Regions from separate parts of the Weissella sp. ESL1139 genome, predicted to be linked through region 2. Evidence: predicted binding sites of a transcription regulator. Region 2 holds the regulator's gene; the other holds the start of a gene.
The links. Region 2 encodes Rex, which represses fermentation and respiration genes when NADH is low (regulators of the CRP and FNR family bind a similar motif). Its sites were predicted from a motif close to TTGTGAANTANTTCACAA; they were not measured.

Region 1 (12,662 bases), 490 kb from region 2:
ACAGTTAATAAATTCTGCTTGGTAATATCAAACATGACCAATCGATGCATCAACTGTTTACCATTTACATAACCCAAGCCCAACTTTTCAGCGACATATTCTCGTCGTTTTGCAGCATTGGGGCCAGCAACTAATCCCAAATGTCGTAAATCTCGCATCGTCACATCTGACATCGTTGCTTTTTCAGCTACCGTATACACATTTTGTAATGCTGCTTGTAATGTTGCTGGCGTTGCATATTCGATGCCTAAACTATGGTGCTTAATCAACCGACCAGCTTCATCCTTTGTTAAAAAAGCATGCTTTGCATCGGGCACCACATCACTAATCATCTTTCTTAACCGTTCACCATTAAAATCGGGATCAGTAAATACGATGACGCCACGACTAGCAGCAGCCCGTTTAATCGTCGCAATGGTTTGATCACTAAGTGCTGATCCATTGGTTTCAATTGTGTCGGCGTCAACAGCGTGTCGTAACGCCTCAGTATCGGCACGCCCTTCAACGACAATGACTTCTTTAATCTTCATTAGGTGTTTGTGTGCCCCATAGTTTGTGAGCATTATTCGTTGTAATTTCAGCTATCTCATCATAAGTCTTGCCCAATAATTCTGCAATAAATTGAATCGTATAGTGAACATACATTGGTTCGTTAGGCTTACCACGCATTGGTGTTGGTGCCAAATATGGTGCATCAGTTTCCACTAATAGTCGATCAAATGGAATTGATTTCACCGTTTCTTGCACATCTTTTGCATTCTTAAATGTGGCAATACCTGAAAATGAAATATACATCCCCATATCAAGAAACTGCTTAGCTTCTTCAGGTGTACCTGTAAATGAATGCATAACACCACCAAACTCTTCAACGTGAGCTTCGTGCAATAGATGATAGGTATCAGTCATTGCACTACGAGTGTGCACCGTAACAGGCAATTTAAATTCGCGTGCTAATGCTAATTGTTGGGCGAATGCTTTTTGTTGCGTTTCAGCAGCTGGATTTTCATCCCAATAATAATCTAAACCAGTTTCACCAACGCCAACAACGGCATCATCTTTTAATTGTTCACGGAAAACAGCTAACTTTCCATCATCCATTTCCAAAATATCTTCTGGTTGCCAACCAATAATAGCGTGCATACCAGCATATTCATGCGCTAACTGGATGGCACGCTCATTAGATTGACTATCATAACCTACAATGTTCATTTCATCAATTTGAAATTCAGTTGCTCGACCATAGTAAGCTGGTATATCATGCCAAAATGAATCGTCATTTAAATGTGTGTGCGTATCATAACCATTAGCTTGATGCTGCCCAGATTTATAAATTGCCATTCTGTACTCCTCAATCACTTATTTTTTATAATTTGTTTTTTCTTAAATTGTCAGTCTATTTTATTTTAGCAAATGATTACGGAAAAGCCAAAGATTGACTAATATCAACACATCCAAATAAAATTAAACGGTAAATCATCGAAAGAAATTCGACAATTTACCGCCTAAACAAACCATGTTATTCAACTTTAAATTTAGTAAATAGATTGGGTCCTTTTTATATTGGTTGCGAATTCCAACATAATACTCACTCCCTATGCCATACATTCTTTTATTATTCATCAAAATTGGCCAACAAAACTGCTTGTGAATTAATAACTTCATCATACAATTCTTTTAGCAATCCAGCATCCGTATCACCTTGGGCACGTTGATCTTCGATATAATCCAACTCTACTTGTAACGCTTCTAAGAACGTTTGTTGTTCATCTTCAGAGTTAGTCTGTTGATTCTGCAAAATCGCTTGTTGTTGTGAATACGCCCTTCTAAGCGCAATCATATCTCTTGGATCAGTATCTTCTTGAGACAACTGCGCCATATACTTTGTCATCGCTTCATTCATAATCGTGATAACTTCATTGACGGCTTCATGTCTAGTTTGATGATTTTGACGATATTTAACGATGCGACGTTTGAAAATACGCGAGATAATTCGTTGCCAAATACGAATACGTTGCTTACCTAATTTACCATAACCATTTTGCATAGATTGCATACGATTATAAAGTTGCAATGCTTCGTCTGACACGCGATTTTCATCAATTGCCTTCGCCATGGCTTTATCAGCGACCTGATACAACGTACGGTAAGCTTTTTTACGACTCATTTCATTTAATTGTTCATTACCATAACCCAACTGATCTTGTAATTGTTGCATCACAACTGTTTTGGTACCTTGTGATACTTCTGAACGACTGACATAAGTAATCGCAGCATTTACCATTTGTGTGTGTTGTTGGTGGTAAGTACCTGCATCATAAGCTGGCGCAGACCGTTTCAACATCATTGGCAACATTGTTACGGGCACTAACAAACTCAAAATAATCACAGTTGAAGCAACTAGCAACAAGGCATCACGTTCGGTGAAAGCAGCCCCATTACTTAACGTCATTGGTAATGAAAAAGCCATCGACATTGTCACGGCACCGTGGACACCACCAATCGCAAAGACAACACCATCACGTTTAGAATATGACTTATTACCAAAACGATCGCTATAACGAATAACCAAGTAACGGAACAGTGTCATCACTAAGTACAGGGCAACACCAACACCAATTAATGACAACCATGTTCTAACTGGTTGCAAAATATATACTTTGGCAACTCGCACCAATGAAGTTCCCAGTAACACAAACACTAAACCATTAAGTATTTGTGAAACAATGTCTGTTAATTGTGATGTTAAATGATTTAATCTTGAATCCATAAATTGCGTATGTTCACGCTCAACATTTGACATAACCCCCATCACAACAACGGCAATAATTCCTGATACACCTAATGCATGTTCGGCAAGACCAAACACAAAAATTGGTGCTAAGAAATATATCAAAACGTGCGCAACCGTATCGTCAAATTCTGCTCGCAACAAATGCTGACGAACATAAATAAATACAAAGCCGGCAATTAGCCCAACTAGAACACCACCTAACGCAACAATTAGAAATTCACTAAAGCCGTGCACAAATGAAAAGGTACCCGTGTTCATCCAAAGAACTGCTAACTCTAAAATAACCAAACCGGTAGCATCATTGAATAATGACTCAAAGCTCAACGAACGTTTAATATCTTTTGGCATATCCAAGCCGTTCGTGACTGATTCTAAGGCCGTGGCATCAGTCGGCGTTACAATTGCGGCTAATGCTAACGCAAATGGCAGCTCCCAGCCAACGGCTAAATGACCAAAGATCATTAGTACGACAACTGTTAAGACGGCTAAGATACCTGCCAGTTCAATAATTGATTTAAAATGTTCAGAAATCAGCCTGGCTTGCGTATTTTGTCCTTCATAAAATAGTAATGGTGCAATAACCAGCATCATAAACCATTCTGGATCGAGCATGATCACATAATGATTAACAACTGGCAAAACAGCCAATAAAATACCACCTAAAATTTGCCACAAAGCCTGCGGTATTTTAGGAAAAGCTTGCGTCAAAAAATTAGCAAGCACAATGGTTATGCAGACATAAGCCAGTGCATAAAAAGTTTCCATCCATACTCTCCCATTTTTATTTTAGTAAAAATAAAGGATTGGGATAATCATCCCAATCCTTTAATCGTATTATTGATGAATGATTAGCCCAATTCTGAACCTGCTTCAATTTCATCTGGCAAAATTGACAAGGTTACCTTGCCATCCTTTTCAGCTGAAAGTAGCATACCTTCAGACATTTCACCCATCATCTTACGAGGTTTCAAATTAGCGACGTAAGCAACTTTCTTACCTACTAGTGCCGTGTAATCAGGATAGAATTTCTTAATACCTGATAAGATTGTACGACCATCTGCTGAGCCATCATCTAGTTTGAAACGTAATAATTTATTAGATTTCTCAACTTCAGATACCTCTTTAATTTCAGCAACACGTAATTCTACTTTTTCAAAATCATCAAAAACGATTTCGTCTTTAGTATTGATGGTCTTTGGTGCAGTTGGCTTGCTCATTGAACGAGTTTGCTTACCACCTTGACCCGTCATGTTATCACGAATATAAGCCACTTCAGCCTCAACATCAACACGTGGGAAGATTGGTTGTCCTTTAGCAACAACGTGACCACCTGTTGGTAGATCCTCAAACTTCAAACCAGCAATTTGTACGTTTGATTCAGCTAAGCCTAATTGCTTGAAGATTTCTGCTGGTGCTTTAGTCAAGAATGGTTGTAGCAAAGTTGCAACAACACGTAATGCTGCAGCCAAATGTGCCATCACTGATGACAACACTTCTGCCTTACTTTCATCTTTAGCCAAAGTCCATGGTGTTGTTTCATCAATGTACTTGTTGGCACGTGAAATTAATTGCCAAATATTACCCAAAGCATCTGCCGTACGCAAAGCTTGCATATTTTCATTGTAATCAGCAATTGTTGTTTGTGCTGTTTCAACAAGATCTTGATCAAACTTAGTTAATCCAGTATGCAACTCAGGAATAATACCTGACTCATACTTATTAATCATGGCAACAGTACGGTTTAATAGGTTACCTAAATCATTTGCCAAGTCATAATTTAGTTTTGAAACGAAATCTTCTGGTGTGAAAATACCATCATTACCAAATGGCATTGCACGTAGCAAATAGTAACGCACTGCATCAATACCATAACGATTAGCCAAAGTATCTGGATAAACAACATTTCCCTTTGACTTTGACATTTTACCATCACGCATTGTTAACCAACCGTGACCGATAATTGTTTCAGGCAATGCAATTCCTAATGCGTGCAACATAATTGGCCAATAAATTGTGTGGAAACGGACAATTTCCTTACCAACTAAATGAACGTTAGCAGGCCAATACTTGTCAAACATTGTTGTATCATCTGACATGTAGCCTAACTTAGTAATATAGTTTGACAACGCATCAATCCATACGTAAATAACATGTTCTGGATCTGAAGCAACTGGCACACCCCACTTGAAAGCTGTACGTGTTACAGCTAAGTCTTCAAGACCAGGTTCGATGAAATTCTTAATCATTTCATTCATACGTGTTGCTGGTTGAATAAATTTAGGATGTGACTTGTAGTAATCAAGTAGCCAATCAGCATACTTACTCATCTTGAAGAAATATGATTCCTCTTTAACAAGTTCTACTTCGTGTCCTGAAGGTGCTTTACCACCAATAACGTTACCGTCATCATCACGATAAACTTCGGCTAGTTGTGATTCAGTGAAGTACTCTTCATCATCAACTGAATACCAACCTTCATATTGACCTTTATAGATATCACCTTGATCCAAAAACTTTTGGAAAATTTTCTGAACTGCTTTTTCGTGGTACTCGTCAGTCGTACGAATAAAGCCATCATTACTGATACCCAAATCAGCCCACAATTGCTTAATCTCTGCAGCCATCTTATCAACATATTCTTTTGGTGAGACGTTTAGCTTTTCGGCTTTTTGTTCAATTTTTAGTCCATGCTCATCAGTACCTGTTAAGAAGTAAACATCTTCATTTAATAGGCGGTGATAACGAGCTGTTGCATCGGCTAACACAGTTGTGTATGTGTTACCAATGTGCAACTTACCTGATGGATAATAAATTGGTGTCGTAATATAGAAACTCTTTTTCTCTTCTGTCATTCTTATTTTTTACCTCCCACCTTACGAATGAGTAAGATGTTATTTTTAACTACATTAATTTAATGTCTGTGAATTTATTATAGCAAAAATTAAACCTCACTGTCAGGTAATCCTTAAATTAATCATTAGGCATTAAAGGAAACAATTATTGCTAAACATCAATTAAAAATGGTTGAGACAAAATTAATTATCTCAACCATTATTAAAGACTCATATATTATGCTTATATCTTTATTTACTATGACTCATAAATGGTACTTTTTCACGTACAAATGGTATAACCCAACGATCACCACCAATTTTACCAGCATTAAATCCTGATACTAATATAATAACTTGCAATATAATCAAAATCGGATTTGTTGAAATCATACCAGCAAGTAGATAAGTAAAGTTTAATCCTAGTCCGAAGAATGCAGCTAACGACGTGAATGTTCCAAGAATTAAGCCAATCCCAATTAATAGCTCACCGTATTGCACCATAAAATCGAATAGTCCTAAATTAGGCTGTACGATATTTTCTAAAAATTTTGTATACCAGTCATATGCTGGTTCACCAGTTGCACCAGTAACAGGTTGCTTAATTGCTTGTTGAACCATGGCTTCTGATGAAAAATTACCAGAAATAATTTTACCCCAACCACTTGTGAACCATATGTAACCAACATATAATCGAATGACTGTTAATATCCACATACTAATCTTATTGGTTTGTATCCATTTAACCATACAAAGTCCTCCTTAAATTCATGTAAGATGAGGACTATGATAAATTCACTTACTTAAAATAACCTTTGCGAATTGCTGTCTTTATTATTTAAATTTCTATTTATTAATATCTTTTTAAATACTTTTCAAATCATTACTTGTATATTTAACTCATTGTTATCTAAATAACAACATCATGGATGCACAAAAAAGACTCACATTTTACTGTGAGTCTTTCTTCAATTGCATCGCGACGTCCTATCCTCGCAGGAGGCGATCCTCCAACTACTTTTGGCGCTACTGAGCTTAACTGCTGTGTTCGGTATGGGAACAGGTGTGACCTCAGTGCCATCATCACGACACGTATTTATTGAGCGAACTTAGTTCTCTCAAAACTGAATCATAATTAAATTTTCTTGCCTTACACCACTTGCTACTTGGTTAAGTCCTCGAACCATTAGTACTAGTCCGCTCCATACGTCACCGTACTACCACTTCTAGCCTATCTACCTTATCATCTATAAGGGGTCTTACTTCATTACTGAATGGGAAATCTCATCTCGAGGCGAGTTTCACACTTAGATGCTTTCAGCGTTTATCTCATCCGTACATAGCTACTCAGCGATGCTCCTGGCGGAACAACTGATACACCAGTGGTACGTCCACCCCGGTCCTCTCGTACTAAGGGCAGCTCCTCTCAAATTTCCTACGCCCGCGACGGATAGGGACCGAACTGTCTCACGACGTTCTGAACCCAGCTCGCGTACCGCTTTAATGGGCGAACAGCCCAACCCTTGGGACCGACTACAGCCCCAGGATGCGATGAGCCGACATCGAGGTGCCAAACCTCCCCGTCGATGTGGACTCTTGGGGGAGATAAGCCTGTTATCCCCAGGGTAGCTTTTGTCCGTTGAGCGATGGCCCTTCCATGCGGAACCACCGGATCACTAAGCCCTACTTTCGTACCTGCTCGACTGGTAAGTCTCACAGTCAAGCTCCCTTGTGCCTTTACACTCTGCGAATGATTTCCAACCATTCTGAGGGAACCTTTGGGCGCCTCCGTTACTCTTTGGGAGGCGACCGCCCCAGTCAAACTGCCTGCCAGACACTGTCTTCCACCACGCTTAGTGGTGTGAGTTAGAGTGTTCATACAACGAGGGTAGTATCCCACGTGTGCCTCCATCGAAACTAGCGTCCCGATTTCTACGGCTCCTACCTATGCTGTACAAGCTGCACAAACACTCAATATCAAGCTACAGTAAAGCTCCATGGGGTCTTTCCGTCCTGTCGCGGGTAACCCGCATCTTCACGGGTCTTTAAATTTCACCGAGTCTCTCGTTGAGACAGCGCCCAGATCGTTACGCCTTTCGTGCGGGTCGGAACTTACCCGACAAGGAATTTCGCTACCTTAGGACCGTTATAGTTACGGCCGCCGTTTACTGGGGCTTCAATTCGTACCTTCGCCGAAGCTAAGCACTCCTTTTAACCTTCCAGCACCGGGCAGGCGTCAGCCCCTATACGTCATCTTACGATTTTGCAGAAACCTGTGTTTTTGATAAACAGTCGCCTGGGCCTATTCACTGCGGCTCAGCTTGCGCTGAGCACCCCTTCTCCCGAAGTTACGGGGTCATTTTGCCGAGTTCCTTAACGAGAGTTCACTCGCTCACCTTAGGATGCTCTCCTCGACTACCTGTGTCGGTTTGCGGTACGGGCAGGTAAACACTAACTAGAAGCTTTTCTCGGCAGCGTGACATCACAGACTTCCCTACTTTATTTCGGTCCTCATCACAACTTGTCCTATAAGAAGCAAGCATTTAACTCACCTCAAGACTTATTGCTTGACCCAGCATTTCCAATCGCTGGGATCTGTTAGCCTTCTGCGTCCCTCCATTGTTCAAACATGTTCACCTGGTACAGGAATCTCAACCTGTTAGCCATCGACTACGCCTTTCGGCCTCGCCTTAGGTCCCGACTAACCCTGGGAGGACGAGCCTTCCCCAGGAAACCTTAGTCATACGGTGGACAGGATTCTCACCTGTCTTTCGCTACTCATACCGGCATTCTCACTTCTAAGCGCTCCACCAGTCCTCACGGTCTGACTTCACTGCCCTTAGAACGCTCTCCTATCGCGCCACTTACGTGGCACCCGTAGTTTCGGTGGTGTGTTTAGCCCCGGTACATTTTCGGCGCAGAATCACTCGACTAGTGAGCTATTACGCACTCTTTAAATGGTGGCTGCTTCTGAGCCAACATCCTAGTTGTCTATGCAACTTCACATCCTTTTCCACTTAACACACACTTAGGGACCTTAACTGACGATCTGGGCTGTTCCCCTTTCGACAATGGATCTTATCACTCACTGTCTGACTCCCGGACATACGTGATTGGCATTCGGAGTTTATCTTAATTTAGTAACCCGAGATGGGCCCCGCATCAAAACAGTGCTCTACCTCCAACACGCTATCTTCCGAGGCTAGCCCTAAAGCTATTTCGGAGAGAACCAGCTATCTCCAAGTTCGATTGGAATTTCACCGCTACCCACACCTCATCCCAACATTTTTCAACATGTATGGGTTCGGGCCTCCAGTGCGTTTTACCACACCTTCACCCTGGACATGGGTAGGTCACCTGGTTTCGGGTCTACAACAACATACTTAAGCGCCCATTTCAGACTCGCTTTCGCTACGGCTCCGGTCTTTCCACCTTAACCTCGCATGGTATCGTAACTCGCCGGTTCATTCTACAAAAGGCACGCTATCACCCATTAACGGACTCTAACTTGTTGTAGGCACATGGTTTCAGGAACTTTTTCACTCCCCTTCCGGGGTGCTTTTCACCTTTCCCTCACGGTACTGGTTCACTATCGGTCACTAGAGAGTATTTAGCCTTACGAGATGGTCCTCGCAGTTTCCGACCGGATTTCACGTGTCCGGCCGTACTCAGGATCCTACACGGGAGTTTGCTTACTTTCACATACGGGGCTATCACCCTGTCTCGCTCAGTTTCCCAACTGATTCTGTTAATAAACAAATTTGTAACTCCACAACGGTAGTCCTACAACCCCAGAGTGCAAGCACTCTGGTTTGGGCTACTCCGCGTTCGCTCGCCGCTACTGACGGAATCGATTTTTCTTTCTGCTCCTGTTGCTAATGAGATGTTTCAGTTCACAACGTCTACCTTCGTTTAGCTATGTATTGACTAAACGATAACTTGCATAACAAGCTGGGTTCCCCCATTCGGAAATCCCCGGATCAAAGCTTACTTACAGCTCCCCGAGGCATATCGGTGTTAGTCCCGTCCTTCATCGGCTTCTAGTGCCAAGGCATTCACCATGCGCCCTTAATAACTTAACCGATCAACTTTCGTTGATGATTTCGTTTGAGTATTGTGACTCAATGGTCACAAGCGATTTTAAACTTATTTAAAAAACTCAAAAAATTACGCGGTGTATTTTTTCGGCTCAATTTTATTGATACTATCAATATAAATGAATTTAAAAATTTACAATTATGATTCAGTTTTCAAAGAACTAATAAACAACCCGTAGGTTGTTATGGAGAATATCGGGATCGAACCGATGACCTCCTGCTTGCAAAGCAGGCGCTCTCCCAGCTGAGCTAATTCCCCATTTCATGGGACTGAGAGGACTCGAACCTCCGACCTCACCCTTATCAGGGGTGCGCTCTAAACCAGCTGAGCTACAGTCCCAGAGATTCGACTCTCTGTCTTTTCATTGAGTGTAAACCACTCAAAACTAAATATCGTTTCGTATAGAATGTGTAGGTTCCGATTTTCCTTAGAAAGGAGGTGATCCAGCCGCAGGTTCTCCTACGGCTACCTTGTTACGACTTCACCCTAATCATCTGTCCCACCTTAGACGGCTGGCTCCTAAAAGGTTACCCCACCGGCTTTGGGTGTTACAAACTCTCATGGTGTGACGGGCGGTGTGTACAAGACCCGGGAACGTATTCACCGCGGCGTGCTGATCCGCGATTACTAGCGATTCCGACTTCATGTAGGCGAGTTGCAGCCTACAATCCGAACTGAGACATACTTTAAGAGATTAGCGTACCCTCGCGGGTTAGCGGCTCGTTGTATATGCCATTGTAGCACGTGTGTAGCCCAGGTCATAAGGGGCATGATGATTTGGCGTCATCCCCACCTTCCTCCGGTTTGTCACCGGCAGTCTCACTAGAGTGCCCAACTGAATGCTGGCAACTAATAATAAGGGTTGCGCTCGTTGCGGGACTTAACCCAACATCTCACGACACGAGCTGACGACAACCATGCACCACCTGTCACCTTGTCCCCGAAGGGAACACACTATTTCTAATGTTTGCAAGGGATGTCAAGACCTGGTAAGGTTCTTCGCGTTGCTTCGAATTAAACCACATGCTCCACCGCTTGTGCGGGTCCCCGTCAATTCCTTTGAGTTTCAACCTTGCGGTCGTACTCCCCAGGCGGAGTGCTTAATGCGTTAGCTGCGACACTCAAGGGCGGAAACCCTCGAACATCTAGCACTCATCGTTTACGGTGTGGACTACCAGGGTATCTAATCCTGTTTGCTACCCACACTTTCGAGCCTCAACGTCAGTTACAGTCCAGAAAGCCGCCTTCGCCACTGGTGTTCTTCCATATATCTACGCATTTCACCGCTACACATGGAGTTCCACTTTCCTCTACTGCACTCAAGTTATCCAGTTTCCAAAGCAACTCCTCAGTTGAGCTGAGGGCTTTCACTTCAGACTTAAATAACCGTCTGCGCTCGCTTTACGCCCAATAAATCCGGATAACGCTTGGAACATACGTATTACCGCGGCTGCTGGCACGTATTTAGCCGTTCCTTTCTGGTAAGATACCGTCACACACTGAACAGTTACTCTCAGTGCCGTTCTTCTCTTATAACAGTGTTTTACGAGCCGAAACCCTTCATCACACACGCGGCGTTGCTCCATCAGGCTTGCGCCCATTGTGGAAGATTCCCTACTGCTGCCTCCCGTAGGAGTATGGGCCGTGTCTCAGTCCCATTGTGGCCGATCAGTCTCTCAACTCGGCTACGCATCATCGCCTTGGTAAGCCATTACCTTACCAACTAGCTAATGCACCGCGGGTCCATCTCTTAGTGATAGCAGAACCATCTTTCAACCAACAACCATGCGGTCGTTGGTATTATACGGTATTAGCACTTGTTTCCAAATGTTATCCCCTGCTAAGAGGTAGGTTACCCACGTGTTACTCACCCGTTCGCCACTCTTTGAAATCAAAAATCAAATCAGAGCAAGCTCATCATATCAATTTGCACAAAGCGTTCGACTTGCATGTATTAGGCACGCCGCCAGCGTTCATCCTGAGCCAGGATCAAACTCTCATTTTAAAAAGCTTGAGTATAACTCAATATTTGTGTTGTTCAACAGAAGTTAAACGAATTTACTAGCGAATTGACTTCGCAAATGTTTTGTATCAAGCAAATTACTTGATGACCCTACACATTTGTTCTATCGAAACGATATTCAGTTTTCAATGGTCTACGTTGTCTCGCTGACAACTTAATCTATATTACACATTAATCGGAACAATGTCAACAACTAATTTATTTTAATTATAAATTAATTGATTTTGTTTTTGATTAAACCTTGTAATATCGCTGGCTCACTAGCCAACTTATTAATAATAACAATAATCTTAACGTTCGTCAACTACTTATTATGATAATTTTTTTACGAACATTCTATTAAAAAGAATTGACCACATAATAAAAAAAGACCGAGACTTAACTGTCCCAATCTTCACTATCGTGTTGTTGCTAACACGCCTCTTTTATACATTTAACTCTTTGAAAAACTCACTAGCATCCCCAACAACTTGCTGTACCTGAGCCGGTGCTGGAATTTCTTCTAAATTAACCGCCAAGATATTAGCTGAAGGGCGTGCATATTGTAATAACCCAGCAAATGGATAAACAACAAAACTTGTACCGACGATAACGACTAGATCCGCTTGAGTCATCCATTGGGCTGCTTCATCCACGCGGAAAGGAATCTCACCATATAAAGTAATTGCTGGCCGAAGCAAGGCACCATCTTCACGATATTGTGATTGCAAGTATGATGCCACATCACTTGGCTTACCATCAGTCGTTGCATAAATATTATATAGTGAACCGTGGAATTCAATAACGTTAATCGCGCCAGCCTTTAAATGTAAACCATCCACATTTTGTGTAATGATGCGTGCACGTTTTTCTTTGGTTAGCTCAGCCATTTTTTGATGAATAATATTAGGCTCAGCATCTGGGAAGTACATATTGTCCT
Region 2 (12,662 bases):
AATGCCACCTAAGGAATCAGATATTATTACTGATTCAATTCGTAAGGCTGATATGTTTGCAGTGCCGGTTAAATCACAAGCGGAGCTAGAAGCTGACGGCTTGTTGGTACAAATTGGTACGGATGTCGATGATGATTATTTGGCAGAAGTTAGAACAGTGACCGTTGATCAAAAGTTGGTCGATGAAGTTGGTCGTGACATGAAGTTGGTTTACTCACCATTGCATGGAACGGGGGCTTTGATTGCTGGTCAAGCTTTGGATAATGCTGGCTTTAAAAATGTAACCATTGTCCCTGAACAAGCAGAGCCAAATGGTGATTTTCCAACAGTCAAATTACCAAACCCCGAAGATCCAGCTGCTTTAGCTATGGGAATTGATTTAGCTAAGCAACAAGGCGCTGATGTTGTAATTGGTGTTGATCCCGATGCTGATCGTATGGGAACAGCTGTCCGCCTACCATCAGGAGACTACCAACTACTAACTGGTAATCAAATTGGTGCGCTATTATTAAATTACCTATTAACAGCTAAGAAAGCGGCCGGTACTTTACCAGCCAACGGTGTGCTAGTAAAGTCAATTGTTTCTTCTGAATTTGCGGCAGATGTTGCCAAGAGCTTTGGTATTGAAACAATTAATGTGTTGACTGGTTTCAAGTATATTGCTGAGCAAATTCAAAACTATGAAGAAACACATGAGCATACTTTCTTATTTGGCTTTGAAGAATCATATGGTTACTTGGTAAAGCCATTTGCACGTGATAAAGATTCTGTGCAAGCAACCGTTTTGCTAGCTGAAGTTGCAGCTTACTACAAGTCACTAGGTAAGACTTTGTATGATGGTTTGCAAGATTTGTTCAAAGAGTATGGTTACTTTGTTGAAAACACACAATCATTAACCTTTAAGGGAATTGATGGTTCAGAAAAGATTGCTGCCTTAATGGCTAAATTCCGTGCTGAACAACTAACAAGTTTAGGTGATATTGAAGTTATCAAGGTTGCAGATTTCACTGAACAAGTTGAAACTGATACCAAGACGGGTATTGAGACGGCATTAACTTTGCCAAAGGCCAATGTACTAAAGTACTGGTTAGCAGATGGTTCATGGGTTGCTGTGCGTCCATCAGGTACTGAACCAAAGATTAAGTTGTATGTCGGTACTAAGGGTGAAAGTGAAGCTGCTGCTAATGATAAATTAACAGCCATTCAGGCTTCACTTGCTGAATATGTTGATTAAATAAAATAAATTGAAAAAGCCAGGATGATTGTTGTGTCCTGGCTTTTTGGTACGCACTCTTTTATATCGGATAAATTTAAAGTCATGAATACTTTTCAAGCATGTTACAATATAATTAAATAAATTGTGACAGTAAATTAATTTATTCAGATAGGAGAAAGCGATGATTGGATGGATTATTTTCGGTATAGTAGTTGTATTAATTCTATTATGGGTTGGTATCTATAACGGACTAGTACAAGCACGTATGCGAACGCAGGAATCATGGAGTCAAATTGACGTACAGCTAAAGCGACGTAATGACTTAATTCCAAATTTGGTAGAAACGGTTAAAGGATCAGCTAAATTTGAGCAAAGTACTTTAGAAAAGGTAGTTGGTTTACGTAATGCAATCGCACAAGCACCAGCAGATGATCATCAACAAAAAATGGAGCTGTCTGATCAATTGACTAGCGGTTTAAAGTCAATTTTTGCCGTTGCTGAGGCATATCCTGATTTGAAATCTTCAAATCAATATAATAAATTGATGGAAGAGTTAAGTAATACTGAAAATAAAATTGCTTACTCACGTCAGTTATTTAATACAACAACTGCTAATTACAATACAAAGTTACAGTCATTCCCAACTAATTTGATTGCTAAGTTACATAGCTTCAAGCCAAGTGAATTCTTAGAAACACCAGATGAAGAACGTGATGTCGTCAACGTATCATTTGATGACAAAGGGCTATAATGAGGTAATTAACAATGTTATTTGAACAAATTGCAAAAAATAAGCGCAAGACAGTTGTGTTATTTGTTGGTTTCTTTTTGTTCATGGGAATTGTTGGTGCAGCGTTAGGTTATTATTTATTGAATACCTGGGTCGCTGGTGTCGTCATTGCATTGGTTACAGGAATTGTTTACGCAACATATATGTTTAGTCAATCGACTGACGTGGTTATGAATATGAATCACGCCCAAGAGATTACAAATTCAGATCAAGCACCTGATTTATGGCATATTGTTGAAGACATGGCTTTAGTTGCCAATGTACCAATGCCAAGGGTTTTTATCATTGATGATCCAAGTCCAAATGCTTTTGCGACTGGTAATGATCCAGAACATGCAGCTGTGGCAGCAACAACAGGCATTTTATCAGTGCTGACACGTGAGGAATTAGAAGGGGTGATGGCCCATGAAATGACTCACGTGCGTAATTACGATATTCGTTTGCAAACACTTGCCGTGGCAATGACTTCAGCAATTGCCATGTTGGCTAATTTTGGCACACACTTTTGGTACTTTGGTGGTAATCGGCGTGATAATGATAAAGAAGGTAATGTCATTGCGATGATTGCATCCGTGTTGGTGTTAGTTTTAGCACCAATTGCCGCAAGTTTGGTGCAATTAGCAATTTCTCGTAATCGTGAATTTTTGGCTGATGCTGGGGCAGTGGAATTAACACGTAACCCACAAGGTTTAATTAGTGCATTAACGAAAATTTCAAAGAGTGAACCAATGTCAGATGAAAATGTGTCGCCAGAAAGTGCAGCCTTGTACATTTCCAACCCATTACAAACAAAGAAATTAACAAATTTATTTTCAACGCATCCACCCATGGAAGAACGGATTGCAGCATTAGAAAAGATGTAAAACAGTAAACACTTAGCTATATGAATAGTTAAGTGTTTTTTGTTTGCGCCTGTGTATGGTTATGGTACAATGAAAAGGTTTGTTGGTCGTCGCAAAGGCCAAAGAAGGAGAAAATAATGAAGAAGAAAGCCCCAGTGGTTAAAAATCAAGAATTTGATGCTGACGTTGTTGATTTAACATACCAAGGTAATGGTGTGGTTAAATTTAATGATTTCCCAGTGTTTGTTAATAATGCCGTACCTGGCGAAAAAATCCGTGTTGGGATTACCAAGGTAACAACTAATTATGCATTTGGTCGTGTAGTTAAGACGCTTAAAACGTCACCAAACCGTAATCACAATGCAAATAGTGCTGCTTTGACAGCTGGTATCGCACCATTAGCCAACCTTAACTATGATGCACAATTAAAGTTTAAGCAAAATCAAATTATTGAATTGTTCCGTAAGCAACACGTCGATGTGAATGTGGCACCAACGATTGGTATGGAAAACCCAACGGGATACCGTAATAAGGCGCAAATTCCAGCCCGTCAAATTAAAGGTCAACTAACGACTGGATTCTTCCGTCGTGGTTCACACCGTTTGATGCCAATTGAAGACTTTTATATTCAAGATCCAGAAATTGATAAGGCCATCGTTATTATCCGTGATATTTTGCGGAAGTTCCACGTAGCTGCATATGATGAAGTGCACAACAAGGGTGTTATCCGTAATATCATGGTTCGTCGTGGTTATTATTCACACGAAATGATGGTTGTGTTGGTAACACGTTCAAAGCGTATTCCTGGTGCTAATGTGATTATCCCAGAAATCCAACAAGCTTTGCCTGAAGTTACCTCAATTATTCAAAATGTTAATCAAGACAAGACCAATGTTATCTTGGGTAATGTTAACCATGTTCTATGGGGAAACAAAGTTATCAAGGATACTTTGTTTGATAAGACATTCGCTATTGGTCCAAATTCATTCTATCAAGTTAACCCACAAACGACGGAAGTTTTGTACAAGTTAGCTGCTGATAAGGCTGAATTGAGTGGGGATGAGACGGTTATTGATGCTTATTCAGGTATTGGAACGATTTCATTAACCATCGCTGATCGTGTTAAGTCAGTTCTTGGTGTTGAAGTAGTACCTAGTGCTATTGATGATGCTAAGCGTAATGCCGACATCAACAATATTCACAACGTTAAGTTTGAACTAGGTAAGGCCGAAGAGAAGATGGTTGCTTGGCAACAAGAAGGTCTTCAACCGGATGTCATCTTCGTTGATCCACCACGTAAGGGATTGACACCTGAATTAATTGATGCCGCTACTGAAATGTCACCTAAGAAGATTGTTTATATCAGCTGTAACCCAGCAACATTGGTACGTGATATTGTGCAATTTGAGGAAGATGGTTATGAAATTAAGGGTGATGTACAACCTGTTGACCAATTCCCACAAACAACACATATTGAATCGGTGACTGTGTTGGAGCGTAAAAACTAAATTTTAAAAGATAGTCAGCTTTTTGCTGGCTATTTTTTGTATATTCATGGTAATAAATCATGGTACAATCATATCAGGAGGGTGACAAGACATATGACAAAAGCACTACTGATAATTGATTATACGAATGACTTTGTGGCACCAGCAGGTTCACTAACTTGTGGTGAGCCAGGACAAGCTTTAGAGTCTTATATTGTTAAGGAAGCGCAAGCATTTCTTGATAATGGTGATTATGTTATTTTACCAACTGATGCACATTACGAGGATGATATTTATCACCCTGAGCATAAACTTTTTCCACCACATAATATTGTTGGAACGTGGGGCCAGGAGCTTTATGGTCAACTACAAGACTGGTATGAATCAAACCAAACGAATGAAAAAGTTTATCATTTTAACAAGAACCGATATTCAGCATTTCAAAACACTAATTTAGATAATTTTTTGCGTGAGCGAAAGATTGATGATTTGTGGTTGGTTGGGGTTTGTACCGATATTTGTGTGTTGCATACAGCTGTTTATGGCTATAACTTAAATTATAAGTTAACGATTCCAAAAGCTGGGGTTGCGACGTTTACAGAACATGGCCAGGAATGGGCATTGGATCATTTTAAAAATAGTTTAGGCGCAACTGTTATTTAAAGAAGTTTAGCTGTCTTTTGTTATTTAATATGACGAAAGGCAGCTTTTTAAATGGTATAATTGGTATTACAAAATCAGCAAAATGATTAGGAGGAACTGGATTATGGTATACAAATTAGGGGTTATTGGTACAAATTGGATTACAGAACAATTTGTATCAGCCGCTCATATTACGAAACAATATGAATTAACTGCTATCTATTCACGTCATGAAACAACTGGGCTAAGTTTCGGTCAAAAGTTTAATGTTGCGACTGTTTATACTGATTTAGAAGCTTTTTATAATAGCGGGATTGACGTGGTGTATATCGCTTCTCCAAACAGCGTGCACTTCAGCCAAGTCAAGGCAGCTATTGCCCATGATATTCACGTTATTGTTGAAAAATCAGCGTTTTCAAATCCACAAGAATACGCACAAATCATGCAACTACTAGATGAACATTCAGCTGTGCGTATGTTTGAGGCTGCGCGTCATATTCAACAACCTAACTTCAAAATTATTGAAAAACAAGTAGCTAAAATGCCTAAGATTTCTGGAGCTACTTTTGTTTACGAAAAGTACTCATCACGTTTTGATGATTATTTAGCTGGTAAAGAACCCAATGTTTTAACGCGTGAATTTAGTGCGGGCGCATTGACTGATCTTGGTATTTATCCAATCTATGCCGTTATTAAGCTATTTGGTAAGCCACAATCAAGCCATTATTTCGCAACATCATTGCGTAATGGGGCAGATGGTCGTGGAATTGCGATTTTGCGTTATGCTGATTTTGATGTGACTGTAGAATTTGGTAAAGGTTCAAATAGTCATTTGGATTCTGAAATTTTGGGCTTACGTGATACTTTGGTTATTGGTGATATTGCTGAAGTATTGGATATTACGTATTATGACGCAGATAAAGTAGCCCATCCACTGAGTCAAGCACCAGCAGATAACCCAATGATTGCTGAAGCGGATTTGTTTGCTGATATGATGACACGTCCGGCAGAAACAGCTGCTGATTATCAATCATTATTAGCATTAAGCCAAACGGTTAATCAAGTGTTATTTGATTTGCGTCAAGATGCCGGGATTGTTTTCCCAGCAGATAAATAATAATTGCTAGATATTAAGGAGAAAACATGGATCACCGTTTTGAAGAACGTTTAACAAGTGTTGGCTTTACGAGCCTAACACCCATTCAAGAAGCTGTTGCCGAACCATTAGCAGCTGGCCAATCAATTGACGCATTGGCACCAACTGGAACTGGTAAGACATTAGCGTTTACTTGGCCTTTGTTGCCTCAGTTAGTTGCAGATGATGGTGAACAACTATTAATTTTGGCACCATCACAAGAATTAGCCATGCAAACTACCCGTGTCGTACGTGAGTGGGCCAGTGTATTGTCATTAAAGGTACTAGCATTGACTGGGGGCGCCAATGTTAAGCACCAATTAGATCGTCTAAAAAAACATCCTGAAATTTTGATTGGAACGCCAGGTCGCGTTAGTGAATTAGTTGGTAATGGTAAATTAAAACTAAAGCGTTTGCGCACATTGATTCTTGATGAAGCCGATGAGCTATTGCGTGATGATACCGCTAACCAAATTGATCAGATTTGGGATGCTATTGAAGATGACGATGTGCAAGTGGCTTTGTTTGGTGCGACTGAAGTTGATATACCAACAGCTAGTGGTTTATTTGACCGCGACTTTTTGCGTATCGACCAACGTCAGGTTGAAATTCCAACTGCAATCACGCATGAATTTTGGCCAACTGCTCGTGATCAAAGACAAAAGCGCTTGCGTCAATTAGCAACGCAAAAACATTTTCAAGCCATAGTATTTTTTAATACCACAAAGCAACTAAAAATTACGGCCAGCTTTTTGGCTCATGAACATGTGGCGATGGCAACCTTGGTACGTGGTGATTCAAGTACCACGCGTGCAAAATCTCTTGCTAATTTCCGTAAAGGAACTGCTAAATTCTTGTTAACCACTGATGTTGCGGCCCGTGGACTAGATATTCCTGATTTACCAGCCGTCATTAATTTTGATTTGCCTCGTGATGGTGAAACTTATACGCACCGTGCTGGTCGTACCGGCCGTATTGGTAAACCAGGGTTGGTAATTTCATTTGGTAACGATCATGATCAACGTGATTTAAAGAAGTTAGTTGCAGTTGATATTAAGACGGTGACAGGTGTTAAAAATGTCACATCTTATCATGAACAAACTTCAGTTGCTGATAAAAAAGTTCACGAGAAAACTGAAGAACCTGCAAAGAAAGTGGCTAATCAGAAGCAGCAATCTGGTAGTCAACCACGCAAGCAACGTCATAAGCAAATTAATGCCGTACGACCAACAACTATGTCACGTCAAGAGCGTTTGGCTAAGGAAAAGCATGCTAAGCGTAAGCACCGTAAGAATAAAGGAAAGCCTAAGCATTCGTAAAATAGGTAAGGGCTTTCAAAAAAACGCATCTTTGTGAATTCTTAATTGTTAGTTTATTCACGAAACGCACGACCTATGGTATCATGTTAGTTAGTATAAGATTCACAATATGTTTTTTGACTTGTGAAACTAGTTAATTTTTGAAAACGAGGTCGAACGAAATGGTTGAACATGATATTCCTAGAGCAACGGCAAAACGATTGCCAATTTATTATCGTTATTTGAAGTTGTTGCTTGATTCTGGAACTGTCCGCGTTTCATCAAACGAATTATCAGATGCCGTAAAATTTGATGCTGCAACAATTCGTCGTGATTTTTCTTATTTTGGTGCGCTTGGTAAGCGAGGCTATGGTTATGACGTTAAAGCATTAATGCAATTTTTTGGTGAAATTTTAAACCAAGATACTTTAGCATCAGTAGCATTAGTTGGAGTTGGAAATCTTGGTCAAGCCTTGTTAAACTTCAATTTCCACCAAAGTTCAAATGCGCGCATTGCAGCAGCATTTGATATTAATCCTGAAATTGTGAATACCATTCAATCAGGTATTCCAGTTTATAGTTTGGATGATTTGGAAAAGCAAATTATGGATCAACGAATTGATGTTGCCATCGTTACGGTGCCAGCTGACGTTGCGCAGGATGTCGCTAAGCGTTTAGCTAATGCTGGTATCCGCGGTATTTTGAATTTTACACCACTACGGTTGGATGTACCTAGCAATGTTCGTGTTCAAAATGTTGATTTAACCAATGAATTACAGACATTATTGTATTTCATCAATAACTTTAGTGATAAGTAGAAACGACATAATTGACAAAAAGCCATGAGATAGTTAATTTGCTATCTCATGGCTTTTTAGTTACTGATTTTATTGCTAATTAGTCGTTGACATAAATGAAATCGGCCGCATGTTGCGTGACTTGTATTTTAGCGTCATCTGATTCTAATACCAAGGGACCATCAAATGGTAGACGCTCTTTGATGGTCCAAACAGTATTTAGCTTTAGGTTCAATGTTTCCGTATATTGCAACAATTCTAAATCTTCAGTAAAGCTGTTAATGGTAACAGTTTCACCATCTTTGGCTTTACGCAAAGGACGAAATTTTTTAGGTGAATAATTGTGGTTAATATCTGGAATTGCAAGCCCATGTGGACTCAAAGTTGGATAACCTAAATATTTATCAAGGGCGTTAATAAATTGGTCATCTGCATCGTGATCAAGATTATCAGCATTTGAGTGAGCTTCTGAAATTGATAAATCAAGTTTCGTTGCACCAAAAGTTTCAATTAAACGATGTGAACGAATCAAACGCAAAGCCGTTTCACGACCAGTTTTCGTCAAAGTTACGCCATAATATGGGACAACATCAACTTCGCCAGCTTCTTGTAATTTAGCAAGCATGTTTGAAACTGAAGAAGGGGTCACATTTAAATGTTCAGCAATTTGATTGTTCGAAATTTTTGATGATTCGTCACCACCGCTTAATTCTAATATAGTTTGTAAATATTGTGTTTTAGAGATGGATTCGTTCATAATATAAAATTTCCTCGTTTTTTAAAGTAATCGGTACTGACAATTATAGCATAATAATCAGAAAATAGTTTTTGCAACAATTAATAATATTATACACTTGATAAAACAATTATTATTGGTTAATATAAATATGTAGAAATGAATTGGTTGTCATTGTGTTAAAAGTGGAGGGTTAAATGATAGCAGATCAAGAATGTCGGATTGAGCAATTGCCTAAATGTGCACGTATTCGTTACTTATTGCAAGAATGTCGTGATATCCCAGATTATACAGTAAAAGCATTAATTGATGCTTTAGAAGACACTTTGACTTGTCGGGGTGAGGTTTTTGTTGGCCAAGTTTATGATAGTTGTGTTTATCGTATTGGCTGTGGGGATGTTTTTAATGAAACAAAATTAACATTTTCAACACCAAATGTTCGTAATAAATTTGCAAGTTCATTTGAAGTAGCGTGTCGTAAGGTTGGTTTTAATGTTCATCGAAGTTACTAATAATAGGTTAAAATATTATTCTAATTTCTATAATTAGTAATTTTGATGAATAGCTGTTTAAAATTAAAAGATGGCCCCATGATTGTTAAATCAAGAACAATTAGGAGGGCCTTTTGTGACTAAAAAATTTGCCATTGAAAACGTTTTCACACATAATAATATTAACAGGAGGTGTAAGGGATGCTTGAACGAACTGTTGGGATAGTTTGTATTTTAATTAGTTTTTGGCAATTTTATAGTGTAAAAAATGTTTTTGTGCAAACTAAAAATCATGGTACTAAGAATACTTCGAATTTTTTACCGTTAGCCCTTTTAAGTGGTGTTGTATTTGGTATCGCTATGCTTGTTGGTGGTATTGCACTGTTATTTAAACAAATTTAATTCAGAAAAAGACCTACAATCCGGAATGATTGTAGGTCTATCTTTTGAATTTTAGATTTTTTGATGCAACGATTCAATTGTGCGGTTATTAAGTAGAAAATAAAGTAAGATGCTTTGGATTGGCCAAAAGACAATTTGCTTGATAATCCGAATCCATAATAACGACATAATTGTTTCAGCATTATGAATATTACCAATCATTGTGACCCATAATGTATTTAGGACAACATTTACAATTAGCAATACTAAGAAAACAGTTACAATAATCCGTAGCCAAGAAACGGTTTTACGATTATAAAGAGAAAAACCATAGATACCGGCAGCAACGACTGCTGATAAAGTAAAGCCCCAGAAATAACCATAGCCGTTTAACAAGCTGCTAATGACATCGGTGAAAATGGCAACGAGCATCCCCCAGTAGGGACCATACCATTTTGCGATAATGGCAACAATCAAGAAGGTAAAGCCGACTTTGAGCGTTGCAGTACCGAGTGAAAAGCGGCTAATCACGAGCTGTAGGGCCATTAAAATCCCGAGCATGGCGAGTTGCTTGGTACGCAATTGTGGTAATCGATATGATAATGTTTTCATTTGAAAACACCTCCTTTTATTTTGGAGGGTTTCACTTATTACAGTGAATGTGATTAAAATATCGCGGAAATCCTTCGTCTGTGGCCCACATTCCGTTTCCACAGCACTTGACGCATTTTAATCTACCCTGTGTTACTTACAAAGTTAAATTATACTGCAATCACATTTAATGTAAATACTTCGTCTGTATAAAAATCAGGTAAAAAGGTTTTTAATTCATTTAAAAATTGGTAAAATGTTTTAATACATATGTTTTTTAATGCGTTAAGAATTGCCAATGTGGGCAATTGAATTTTTGGAATAGAGGTATTTCAAATGGGAAAAGTTTCAATTAGAGATGTAGCTAGTCTAGCAGGTGTATCGATTGCGACTGTTTCACAAGTTTTAAATGGGAAGGGTAGTCGTTTTTCAGATCAAACGAAAGCTAAGGTGTTTTCAGCCCGTGACGAAATCGGGTATGTACCCAACGCGAGTGCTCGTAGTTTAAAACACGGTGCCCATATGTTAATTGGTGTGGTGGTACCAAGTTTAGGTGTTCAATTTTTTGGGCATATTGTGCAAGAAATGCAAGAAAATTTACCTGAAAATACGTCATTATCAATTATGACTGCCGATGGCGAAGCGGCTGATGCGGCCATTGAAACGTTGGTTAATTTAGGTGTTAGCGGCATTTTGGTGGTTAGCCAATTAAAAAATCCAGCGACAATTGCGAAAAGCTTGAAAAAGCGCGGGGTTGCGATGGTTGTTTTAGAAAATCATGATGAACTAGCCGATGCGGATGCTGTCTATGCTTCAGATAAAGAGGGTGGCCGTTTAGTAGCAGAACATCTATTAGCTTTGGGTCATAAGCACGTGGTGTTACTGGGTAACCAATTACATACTGATAACTTGTTATACCGAACGACATCTTTTAAAGAAACGATGTTGGCGGCAGGTGGTAAAGTTAGTGAGGTCACCACGCGAAGTTTATCAAAGCATGCTGGTCGCGCTGCTGCGATGGCGGTATCAATTACACAAGCAACGGCAGTCTTTGCTTTAAATGATGAATTAGCAGTTGGGTTAATATCAGGTCTCAGCGCTCATGGTATTCGTGTGCCTGAAGATATTTCAGTGGTGGGCTATGATAATACCGACTATGCTGAATTCTTCACGCCTGCCTTGACAACTGTGAAACAACCAGTTGATTTGGTAGCTAAGGCAGCACTGGACACGGTTATGGCACGTATTAAAAATCCTGAGATGACACGTCAAGTCACCGCTTTTGATACACAATTAATTACCCGTGCATCAAGTGCAGCATTGGACGAACAGACATCACGAGAGTAAAATATGGTTAGCTATTCGTAGCGAGGAGGTCATTTTATAATGGCAGGATTGTTTAAACGCACACGAGAATTAATAAAAGCGCCAAAGGGTGTCGACAAACGTCAAAAAACGATGTCAAATGTTTTGTCTACCCAAACAACCCATTTAATAAATGATGGGTGGTTACCTAAACCAATTGCCGCTTATGTGGATACAATCGTTAATGATGAGCAATTAAATGATGAGACGATGCAAGATATTTTATCAACAGCATGGTCTGAAGCACATCGAGTTGGGTCAGAACTTTTTACTAAAATGTTTGTTGCTAATTTTCACCGTGGTGGTACCTCAGCAACTGATCGTTTAGATATGTTATACAAAATATTCGGACTGGCAGTTAGTCCGGAAAATTTTGTGCGGATGACTAAGTTAGGTTATTGGCCAACTCGGTCTGCCAATCAAAATGTTGACTTATATTATTTGCATATTGATAATGTCGATGAAGCCCGGAATTATTTAGAATTTATTAAGCAAGTCGCTTTTATGATGCGTTTAAAACATCATGCTTGGAATGGAATTAATTCTAAGTATGAAACAAGTCATCAATTAGATAAGGTTATTGATAACCAGTTCCGTTATTATCTTAGTAAACCAATGGTAGATTTGATTGTGCGTGAAGGATTGACACAGCATGACATTGAGGATCAAATCGTTAAAGATACTGGCACACCAGTGTTTTACCCTCAAGTTAAGTTTCATAATCGGGGTGTTGCACGAGCTGATAACGTTAAAATGGCTTTGCCAGGTTACCATTTAGAATTAATCTTTGATAATCAAGGACAAATCGTTTCAATGTGGCAAGCTTTAGAAGCCCATCAAACTGTGACTAGTATGGGTACAGTTGTCTTTTCTGAAAATCCAGCTGATTAT

Region 1: ACSYSF_RS08805 (DoxX family membrane protein) is a predicted target of Rex. The motif match lies at 6,526-6,543, and genes of this name have one in related genera.

What each region holds. Positions count from the first base shown of each region.
Region 1 is NZ_CP196375.1:1,783,085-1,795,746, reverse strand. It holds gene rnmV (ribonuclease M5) at 1-530, opposite strand, end outside; gene ACSYSF_RS08820 (TatD family hydrolase) at 520-1,338, opposite strand; gene ACSYSF_RS08815 (cation:proton antiporter) at 1,613-3,556, opposite strand; gene metG (methionine--tRNA ligase) at 3,640-5,643, opposite strand; gene ACSYSF_RS08805 (DoxX family membrane protein) at 5,875-6,372, opposite strand; rRNA gene rrf (5S ribosomal RNA) at 6,597-6,713, opposite strand; rRNA gene ACSYSF_RS08795 (23S ribosomal RNA) at 6,789-9,704, opposite strand; tRNA gene ACSYSF_RS08790 (tRNA-Ala) at 9,906-9,978, opposite strand; tRNA gene ACSYSF_RS08785 (tRNA-Ile) at 9,985-10,059, opposite strand; rRNA gene ACSYSF_RS08780 (16S ribosomal RNA) at 10,152-11,725, opposite strand; gene ACSYSF_RS08775 (NAD-dependent protein deacylase) at 12,169-12,662, opposite strand, start outside.
Region 2 is NZ_CP196375.1:399,701-412,362, forward strand. It holds gene ACSYSF_RS01920 (phospho-sugar mutase) at 1-1,234, shown strand, start outside; gene ACSYSF_RS01925 (LemA family protein) at 1,398-1,967, shown strand; gene htpX (zinc metalloprotease HtpX) at 1,982-2,869, shown strand; gene rlmD (23S rRNA (uracil(1939)-C(5))-methyltransferase RlmD) at 2,986-4,356, shown strand; gene ACSYSF_RS01940 (cysteine hydrolase family protein) at 4,450-4,998, shown strand; gene ACSYSF_RS01945 (Gfo/Idh/MocA family protein) at 5,102-6,094, shown strand; gene ACSYSF_RS01950 (DEAD/DEAH box helicase) at 6,121-7,431, shown strand; gene ACSYSF_RS01955 (redox-sensing transcriptional repressor Rex) at 7,593-8,228, shown strand; gene ACSYSF_RS01960 (metal-dependent transcriptional regulator) at 8,308-8,964, opposite strand; gene ACSYSF_RS01965 (hypothetical protein) at 9,141-9,455, shown strand; gene ACSYSF_RS01970 (immunity protein) at 9,636-9,836, shown strand; gene ACSYSF_RS01975 (folate family ECF transporter S component) at 9,888-10,427, opposite strand; THF riboswitch at 10,467-10,559, opposite strand; gene ACSYSF_RS01980 (LacI family DNA-binding transcriptional regulator) at 10,743-11,753, shown strand; gene ACSYSF_RS01985 (DUF3114 domain-containing protein) at 11,793-12,662, shown strand, end outside.